3 regions of the Acidaminococcus sp. HCP3S3_G9_1 genome follow, and region 3 is predicted to be linked to each of the others. Evidence: riboswitches for the same ligand, from Rfam matches in the RefSeq annotation. Region 3 holds a riboswitch; each other region holds the start of a gene.
The links. Region 3 has a riboswitch for S-adenosylmethionine ahead of ACTQY1_RS09900 (methionine ABC transporter ATP-binding protein). Riboswitches for the same ligand answer to the same signal wherever they lie in the genome.
Positions count from the first base shown of each region.

Region 1 (3,275 bases), on a different contig from region 3:
AAGGAAGGCAACTGGACCTTCATCGACCGGGACGAATATCCCACCCGGCGGCCGGCCCATCTGAAGGCCTATGATGCGGACTGGTATCTGGCCAGCTGCAACGCCATGACCCGGGACGGGATCCTGGTGAACATCGACGGCAATGGCAACCGGGTCTCCGCCATTTCCTACGGGCCCCACCATGTATTGTTCCTGGTGAGCCTGAACAAGGTGTGTTCCAGCCTGGAAACAGCCCTGGACCGGGCGGAAAACACGGCGGCTGCGGTCTGTGCCCAGAAATTCGACATCCAGACACCTTGTAAGACCACCGGGTTCTGTTCCCACTGCAAGGCGCCGGAAACCCGCTGCTGCCAGATCCTGATCACCCGGTATGCCCGGCATCCGGAACGGGTCCATGTGATCCTGATCAACGATCAGCTGGGTTTCTGACCGGGAAGAAAAGGGAAAGGGAGTTGGCGGACCAACCCTTCCTTTCCCTTTTTTGTGGTATAATGGATTCACTTTGAAACCAGAAGGAGACCGTGATGTCTGATTATTTTATTTCTCAAGTATATCCTTCCGATAAACGGACCAATGCCCAGGTGGATGCCCTGCTGGAGCAGGAGGGAATCCGCCGGGATGCCAACCTGGACTATACCTGTGTGATGTTCGACAATGATTACCGGGCCATTGCCACCGGAAGCTGTTTCGGCAACACCCTCCGGTGCATGGCGGTGGACCATCACCACCAGGGGGAAGGGCTGATGAACGAGATTGTGTCCCATTTGGTCCAGTACCAGTATGAACGGGGAAATCTCCACCTTTTCCTGTATACCAAATGCAGTTCCGCCAAATTTTTCGGGGACCTGGGTTTTTATGAAATCGCCCGGATCGAAGACCAGATCGTCTTTATGGAAAACCGGAAGGAAGGTTTCTCCAGCTATCTGAACCAGCTGGCCCGGAGCCGGGTGGAAGCTCCCAAAGTGGCGGCCATTGTCATGAACGCCAACCCCTTTACCCTGGGGCATCAGTACCTGGTGGAAAAAGCGGCGGCAGAAAACGACCTGGTCCACCTGTTCATGGTCAGCGAGGACGCCAGCCTGTTCCCCTATGCCGTCCGGAAGAAGCTGATCCAGGAAGGGACACGGCACCTGGCCAATCTCCGGTACCATGACAGCGGTCCCTACATCATCAGCCAGGCCACCTTCCCCAGCTATTTCCAGAAGGATGCGGAAGCGGTGATCGCCAGCCATGCCAACCTGGATCTGGCCATTTTCGTGAAGATCGCCCGGAAACTGGGGATTACCGCCCGGTATGTGGGGGAAGAGCCCACCAGTGTGGTCACCGGCCTGTACAACCAGGTGATGGAAAAGCGGCTGCCGGAAGCGGGGATCCAGTGCGTGGTGGTGCCCCGTCGGGAAGAACAGGGCCAGGTGGTCAGTGCCTCCACAGTACGGAAGGCCATCCAGGAAGGAAACTGGGCGCTGGTACGGGAGCAGGTGCCTCCCACCACCTGGGACTTCCTCCAGAGCCAGGAAGCCCGGCCCATCCTGGACCGGATCCGGAAAGAGCAGGACGTGGTCCATTACTGAGGACCCGTCTTGTATTTTCCTACTGTATCTGTTATAATTACAAAGCAAAATCGAATACAGCTCATCAAGAGTGGCGGAGGGAATGGCCCTGTGAAGCCACAGCAACCATGGCCCTGGGCCAACGGTGCTAATTCCTGCAATGCGGTTTGTCGATTGTAAGATGAGAGTCCCATAGGTACTCTCATTTTGGGAGTATTTTTTTTTGTGTAAGGAGGAAATAATGAAGAAAGTATTTACGTCTGAATCTGTCACGGAAGGCCATCCTGACAAAATCGCCGATCAGATCTCTGATGCGGTGCTGGATGCCATCCTGGAACAGGACCCGGATGCCCGGGTTGCCTGCGAAACCCTGGTGGCCACCGGCCAGATCCATATTGTGGGGGAAATTTCCACCAGCTGCTATGTGGACATTGCCAAGATTGCCCGGCAGACGGTGATCGACATTGGCTACGACCGGGCCAAATATGGTTTTGACGGAGCCACCTGCGGGGTGCTGATCTCCATCGATGAACAGTCCCCGGACATTGCCCAGGGGGTGGATGAATCCGATGAATCCAAACAGGGCGCCCAGGGAGAAGAAGAAAAAATCGGCGCCGGGGATCAGGGGATGATGTTCGGCTATGCCACCGATGAAACGCCTGAATACATGCCCCTGCCCATTTCCCTGGCCCACAAGCTGTCCCGCCGGCTGGCCCAGGTCCGGAAGGACGGCACCCTGCCTTATCTCCGTCCTGATGGGAAGACCCAGGTCTCCGTGGAATATGATGACGACAAACCGGTACGGGTGGACACCATTGTGGTTTCTGCCCAGCACAGCCCGGAAATCACCATGGAACAGCTGCGGAAGGACATCCTGGAACAGGTGATCCGGCCGGTGGTGCCGGCGGATCTGCTGGATGAAAAGACCATTTACCACATCAACCCCACCGGCCGGTTCGTCATCGGCGGGCCCCAGGGGGATTCCGGCCTCACCGGGCGGAAAATCATCGTGGATACCTACGGGGGCATGGCTCGTCACGGAGGCGGTGCCTTCTCCGGGAAGGATCCCACAAAAGTGGACCGGAGTGCTGCCTATGCGGCCCGGTATGTGGCCAAGAACGTGGTGGCTGCCGGCCTGGCCAGGAAATGCGAAATCCAGCTGGCCTATGCCATCGGGGTGGCCCGTCCGGTGTCCATCAGCGTGAACACCTTTGGCACCGCTGCCATTCCGGAAGAAAAGATCGTGGAACTGATTGAAAAGAACTTCTCCCTGACCCCGGCGGGTATTATCCGGAGCCTGGATCTGCGCCGGCCCATTTACCGCCAGACTGCTGCCTATGGCCATTTCGGCCGGACGGATGTGGATTTGCCCTGGGAACGGCTGGATAAAGTGGATGTGCTGAAAAAAGCACTGGAATAAGATGGAATACGCAAAGGTTGCCATCAATCTGCCTGCCAAAAACATTTTTCGGCAGTTCACCTACCATGTGCCCCAGGCCCTGGATTTCCTGGGCCAGGGCTGGCGGGTGGTGGTGCCTTTCGGCCAGCAGCTGCTGGAAGGTTTCATTGTGGAAGAGGACCGGAGCCCGGATCTGTCCCGGGAACTGAAGGACATTGCCGATGTGGTGGGGACGGAACCCTGGTTCGACAGTGAAATGCTGGCCACCGCCTACTGGCTGTCCCAGTACTACCTGTGCACCCTGGCGGAGGCCCTGCGGCTGTTCA
Region 1 is NZ_JBQKCH010000001.1:18,391-21,665, reverse strand. It holds gene ACTQY1_RS00105 (lactate utilization protein) at 1-429, shown strand, start outside; gene citC ([citrate (pro-3S)-lyase] ligase) at 522-1,571, shown strand; SAM riboswitch class I at 1,630-1,738, shown strand; gene metK (methionine adenosyltransferase) at 1,792-2,970, shown strand; gene priA (primosomal protein N') at 2,972-3,275, shown strand, end outside.
Region 1: it holds a riboswitch for S-adenosylmethionine, as region 3 does, so the genes downstream of both, metK (methionine adenosyltransferase) here and ACTQY1_RS09900 (methionine ABC transporter ATP-binding protein) in region 3, are expected to answer to the same signal.

Region 2 (3,275 bases), on a different contig from region 3:
CGGCATCCTGGAGTTTGGCGCTTTTCTGGAGATGGGCCAGGGTCAGGGGAGTGAACCGGTAAGGGAAAGGATGGGATTCGATGGCCACAATGGCTTTGGCCAGGGTCCCCAGGGCTGTCCCTTTCCCGGGACGGCTGGAATGGCCTCCGGGAGAGGTGGCGTAGATCTCGAAGTTCACCGGGGATTTTTCCGCCACTCCGATCTTGGCTTCCAGCTTGTCCCCCACCGGGAACAGGCCGCCCCCTTCGTCCACTACGGTGCCCAGCCGGACCCCCTTCTCTTCCAGGTGCCGGGTGAGCTTTTCCGCCCCGTCCACATCGTTTTCCAGGTACACTTCCTCACTGTAGCCCAGGGACAGGTACAGGTCGTAAGACGGCCGCCAGCCTTCTGCCAGCAGGGCTTCCACCGCTTCCATTTCCGCCAGCAGCTGGTGCTTGCAGTCGGTGGTACCCCGGCCGCAGATACAGCCGTCGATGATTTCGCCTCCAAAGGGATCGAATTTCCACTGGCCCCGGTCCCCTACTTCCACCACGTCCTGATGGGCCATGAGCAGAAGGGGCTTCTTTGCGCTGCCAGTGCCCTTCAGGTGGAACTGGAGGCCTGCCTGGCCCACTTCATCCAGCTCCATCAGGCGATAGATGTGGGGATAGAATTCCCGGAAGGCCTCATGGAGTTTTTCAAACTGGCTCCAGTCCACCTTGTCCACATTGGCGTTGGACACGGTGGCGCACTGGATGAACCGCTGGAGATGGGCGGCGTATTTCTGTTCTTCTTCCGTAAGCTTCATTGCCGTTCCCTTCTTTCCCAATTACCAGGCCGGTTCCAGGTTGCCTTTGCAGTTTTCCAGGATGTAGTCCTTCACCGGCTGGCTCTGGAAGATCTGGACGAATTTCTTGTAGGTGGGGTTGTCCTTGTCTTCTTCCCGGGCGGCAATGATGTTCACATAGGGGCTGGTATTGTCTTCCTTGGCAATGGCCAGGTCCGTGGACAGACCGGCGGAGTTGGCATACCCGGCGTTGATGATGGAAGCGGCAGTGTCATCCAGGCTCCGGGGCAGCTGGGCAGCTTCCAGTTCCACGATCTGCAGGTGTTTCGGGTTTTCGGTGATGTCATTGACGGTCAGTTCCGTGGGCTTCACATCCGGGTTCACTTTCAGGAGGCCCAGTTTGCTCAGCATCAGGATGGCCCGTCCTCCGTTGGAAGGATCGTTGGGGATGGCGATCTTGTCCCCGTCCTTGATGTCCGCCACGTTTTTGATCTTGGTGGAATACAGCCGCAGGGGAGCCAGGTAGGTCTTGCCGATGCTCACCAGTTTGGTGCCGTTCTTTTTGTTGAAGGCCAGCAGGAAGGGTTCATGCTGGAAGGAGTTCAGGTCGATGTCCTTCTGGGCCAGAGCCTGGTCCGGAGTCACATAGTCGGAGAAGGTCTTGATTTCCACCTTCAGCCCCTGTTTTTCCGCTTCCTTCTTTACCACTTCCATGACCTGTTCGGAATACCCGGGGGTGATCCCTACAGTGATGGTCTTCTTTTCCGCCGGGGCGGCCGCCTTTTTGTCGCTGCCGCAGCCGCTGACCAGGCTGGCCAGGGCCAGGACGGATACGGCTGCTGCAATCCATTTCTTCAGTTTCATGAACATCTCTCCTTTTTCGCCTTCCCGAAAGCCACACAAAGAAAAACACCACCTGCTGGGCAGATGGTGTTTTCGATGACTGAGCTCGCTTTTCATCTGCCAGGGAATCCCTGTTGGAATTGGCACCTTCCCTTCCGGGGGTTGCCGCAGCTTCATAGGGCCAAATCCCTCTGCTGCTCTCGATGAAGGTATGTGATTTTGATGGTTCTGATTCTACACTACTTCACTAGGAAAGTCAAGGACTTTTTGTAACCTGATCAGGAACAGTTGCAGGTAACCGGCTCAAGTCTGGAGTCTGAAGTCTGGAGTCTGGAGCCGAATGTTAAATTTGCAGGCAAATTTTTTGAATGTGTAGAACCTTTGGACGAGTTGATCTCTCAGATTGATTGCGATTCTGGTTTTGCAGAATCAAAAGGATCCGTCCAGCCAGACGGATCCTGTCCAGAGGCTTCCGACTTCAGACTTCGGACTTCCGACTAAGGGGCTGTTGCTCATGCAACAGCCCCTTCTTACTAAAACATTACATCTTCTGATGAGCGCGGCGGGCGATTACGTCCATCTGCTGTTCTCTGGTCAGGTCGATGAATTTCACCGCGTAGCCGGATACCCGGATGGTGAAGTTGGCGTATTCCGGTTTTTCCGGATGTTCCATGCAGTCGATCAGCTTGTCCACGCCGAACACGTTCACGTTCAGGTGGTGGGCTCCCTGGTCGAAGTAGCCGTCCATCACCCGTACCAGGGTGGCTTTCTGTTCTTCTTCATTGTGGCCCAGGGTTTCCGGAGCGATGGTCTGGGTGTTGGAGATCCCGTCCAGAGCATATTCGTACGGCAGCTTGGCCACAGAGTTCAGGGAAGCCAGGAGGCCGTTCTGTTCTGCGCCGTAGGCCGGGTTGGCACCGGGAGCGAACGGGGTGTAGGCTTTCCGTCCGTCAGGCAGGGCACCGGTGGCGCCGCCGTACACCACGTTGGAAGTGATGGTCAGGATGGAAGTGGTGGCTTCGGAATTCCGGTAGGTGTGGTGTTTCCGCAGCTTGGTCATGAAGGTCTTCAGCAGCCATACAGCGATTTCATCCGCCCGGGGATCATCGTTGCCGTATTTGGGGAAGTCCCCTTCGATCTTGTAGTCCACCACCAGGCCGGATTCATCCCGGACCGTGGAAACTTTGGCGTATTTGATGGCGCACAGGGAATCCACCACATGGGAGAAGCCTGCGATGCCGGTGGCAAAAGTCCGGCGCACATCGGTGTCGATGAGGGCCATTTCTGCCGCTTCATAGTAGTATTTGTCATGCATGTACTGGATCAGGTTCAGGATGTTCACGTACAGCCCGGCCAGCCAGTCCATCATCAGGTCGAATTTGTGCATCACTTCGCCGTAGTCCAGCACGTCGGAGGTGATGGGTGCATATTCCGGACCTACCTGCATGTGTTTGCCATCTTTGGTCAGGAATTTTTCATCCTTGCCCCCGTTGATGGCGTACAGCAGACATTTGCCCAGGTTGGCCCGTGCCCCGAAGAACTGCATTTCCTTCCCGGTCTGGGTGGCGGATACGCAGCAGCAGATGCTGTAGTCATCGCCCCATACCGGCTTCATCACATCGTCGTTTTCGTACTGGATGGAAGAAGTGGTGATGGAAATGTGGGC
Region 2 is NZ_JBQKCH010000013.1:34,212-37,486, reverse strand. It holds gene ACTQY1_RS08690 (M20/M25/M40 family metallo-hydrolase) at 1-787, opposite strand, end outside; gene ACTQY1_RS08685 (MetQ/NlpA family ABC transporter substrate-binding protein) at 809-1,630, opposite strand; SAM riboswitch class I at 1,720-1,819, opposite strand; gene pflB (formate C-acetyltransferase) at 2,151-3,275, opposite strand, start outside.
Region 2: it holds a riboswitch for S-adenosylmethionine, as region 3 does, so the genes downstream of both, ACTQY1_RS08685 (MetQ/NlpA family ABC transporter substrate-binding protein) here and ACTQY1_RS09900 (methionine ABC transporter ATP-binding protein) in region 3, are expected to answer to the same signal.

Region 3 (3,275 bases):
CTGGAACTGAAAGCAGGAGAGGCAGAGCGGCTGGGTTTGAAAGTGGGGATGATAAAAGGGACTGTTGCATGCGCAACAGCCCCTTAGTCGGAAGTCGGGAGTCTGAAGTCGGAAGCCTCAGGACAGGATCCGTCTGGCTGGACGGATCCTTTTGATTCTGTAGAACCAGAATCGCAATTAATCTGAGAAATCATTTCGTTCAACGGTTCTACACATTCAAAAAATTTGCCTGCAAATTTAACCTTCGGCTCCAGACTTCTGACTCCGGACTTGAGCCGCTATGCGGCTCTACAGCTAAGGGGGTGTGAATTTTTTCACACCCCCTCTTTTATTTGATCTTCGTCTTGTTCAGCTTCGCCGAAATCTTGTTCCCTATGGTCTGGACCAACTGGACCAGGGCAATCAGGACGATGACCGTGGCCACCATGGTATCCGCCTGGAACCGCTGGTACCCGTAACGGATGGCCAGGTCACCCAGGCCGCCGCCCCCCAGGGCACCGGCCATGGCGCTGGAACCGATCAGGCTGATCACCGCCAGGGTGATGCCCAGCACAATGGAATGCATGGCTTCCGGCAGCAGCACCTTCCAGATGATCTGGAGAGGGGAGGCCCCCATGCTCTGGGCCGCTTCAATGACCCCGGGATCCACTTCCAGCAGGGAGGATTCGATGATCCGGGAAATGAACGGGGTGCAGGAAATGGTCAGAGGCACGATGGCGGCGGTGGTGCCGATGGAAGACCCCACGATGATCCGGGTGAGGGGAATGATGGCCACCATCAGGATAATGAAAGGCACGGACCGGAGGGCGTTGACAATGGAGCCCAGGGTTTTGTGGAGAGCCGCATTTTCCTTGATGTGGCCTTTTCCGGTAATGGTCAGGATCACCCCCAGGGGGATGCCGAACAGGGATGCAATGGCCGCAGAGAGGGCCACCATGTAGAGGGTCTCTCCCAGGGCCTTAATCAGCAGATGGATCATATTAGGAGACATAACCGATCACCTCGTCTTTGACTTTTCTTTCGTGAAGGTAATCCAGGGCTTTCTTCAGATGGGCCTCGTCCCCTTCCACTTCAATGAGCAGGGTCCCGAAGGGGGTATCCTGCAGGGTTTCAATGTTGGCCGTCAGGATGTTCACATTGGTGTCGTATTCCTTGATCAGCACGGATACAATGGGTTCGCCGGCGCTGTCCCCGATGAAGCTCAGGCTCACCAGGGCCTTATCCCCGGCTTTGTAGTCCTTGTGGATGTCCAGCTTCTTGACGAAATCAGGCAGGTCGTTGTGCTGGATGCTGGCCACGAATTCTTTGGTGGTGGCTTTCTGGGGGTTGGTGAAAATGTCCACCATGGACCCCTGTTCGATGATTTCCCCGTTTTCGATCACGGCCACCCGGTCGCAGATTTCCTTTACCACGTTCATCTGGTGGGTGATCATGACGATGGTGATGTGGAGCCGTTTGTTGATGTCCCCAAGCAGGTTCAGGATGCTTTCGGTGGTCTGGGGATCCAGAGCGGAAGTGGCTTCATCGCAGAGCAGCACCTTGGGGTCGCTGGCCAGGGCACGGGCAATGCCCACCCGCTGTTTCTGGCCCCCGGACAGCTGGCTGGGGTAGTGGTCCGCCCGGTCCTTCAGGCCCACCAGGTCCAGCAGGGGTTCCACTTTTTTCTGGATGGCAGCTTTGTCCATGCCCTGGATTTCCAGAGGGAAGGCAATGTTGCCGAATACGGTGCGGCTGGACAGCAGGTTGAAATGCTGGAAAATCATGCCGATGTTCTGCCGGGCCTTCCGCAGCTGTTCCTCGCCCAGGGCGGTCATTTCCTGGCCGTCCACCATGACTTTGCCGCTGGTGGGCTTTTCCAGCATGTTAATGCACCGGACCAGGGTGCTTTTGCCAGCCCCGGACAGGCCGATGATGCCGAAGATCTCGCCTTCGTTGATGGTCAGATTGATATCCTTCAGGGCATGCAGGTCCCCTGAAGCCGTATGATAGACTTTGTCAATGTGCTGGAGTTCTATCAAGGGGGTTCACCTCCGTAAAAAATAAAAATTCCTCTTCATCAGCAATGAAGAGGAATCAGATTGGCTCACTCATCTTCATCTTTCAGGCCACGCCTGATGGACTTAGCACCGTTCAGCCGGCCAAAGCCGCTGATGGTTGCCGTAACTTCATAGGGCCAGTCCCTCCGTTACTCTGGATGAATTCTGTGCGTATTAAATGATACCGTATAAAGTACAGTTTGTCAATGGGAATTGGGGCATAAGTGCAGAGTAAAGAGTGCAGAGTGCGGGGACGGCAATCATCGAATGATCAACCACTTAACCACTTAACCACTCCTATCCTACATCCGTTGACACCCTCTTCCACCCGTGTTACAATCCTCCCAAAGGAGGGGATTGCCATGGATACCCGGGCTATCCGGCGTTTTCTGCAGGTTTATGAGAAACGGAGCATCCACCAGGCGGCGAAGGTGCTGTTTTTGACGCCCCAGGGGGTGAGCCGGATCATCGGGGTGCTGGAAGGGGAGCTCCAGGCCCGGCTGTTTGTCCGTACTCCCAAAGGGGTGGTGCCTACCCGGGAGGGGGATTATTTCTATGAACACAGCCGTTCCTTCTCCGCCCAGCTGCTCCGGCTCCAGCTGGGGATCCAGGAACTGAAGCGCCAGCAGCAGGGGCTCCGGGTGGGATTTGCCTGCGGGGTGCTCCATGTGATTTCCATCGAGAAACTCCAGAGCGCAGCGGCCCGGCACCCGGAATTCCGGCTGGAATGGGCGGAGGATTTCAACGAAAACATCCTTGAGCTGCTCCAGGAAGGGACCCTGTCCTGCGGATTCTGTGTAGGGTCCCGGGCTCCGGAAGGTTTCTTCCGCCGGGAACTGTTCCAGGCGCCGGTGGAAGCGGTGGTGTACCCGGGGCATCCCCTTTATGACCGGGACAGCCTGTCCCTGGAAGACCTGAAGGGGGAGCCTCTTTTGTGTCTGAACGAGCATTTTTCCATTTACCACAATGTGGTGGAACGGTGCGGGGATTTTGGCTTTACCCCACATTTTGCAGTGAAGACCATGGAAAGCAGCCTGATTTACCAGTTCTGCCAGGAAGGCCGGGGCATCGGCATCGACGCGGCCATCCATCCGGTGGAGGCTCCTCTCCGGCAGATTCCCCTCCGGGAGACCTCCCCCTGGCAGGTGTCCTTTGTGTGCCCCCAAAACCGGGCGGAAGAACCCCTGTTTCAGGAACTGCTGGCGGTGTGCCCCCAGGGGAAATAGTCCTATCAATGAT
Region 3 is NZ_JBQKCH010000017.1:29,713-32,987, reverse strand. It holds gene ACTQY1_RS09910 (DUF192 domain-containing protein) at 1-87, shown strand, start outside; gene ACTQY1_RS09905 (methionine ABC transporter permease) at 329-991, opposite strand; gene ACTQY1_RS09900 (methionine ABC transporter ATP-binding protein) at 981-2,018, opposite strand; SAM riboswitch class I at 2,091-2,201, opposite strand; gene ACTQY1_RS09895 (LysR family transcriptional regulator) at 2,399-3,262, shown strand.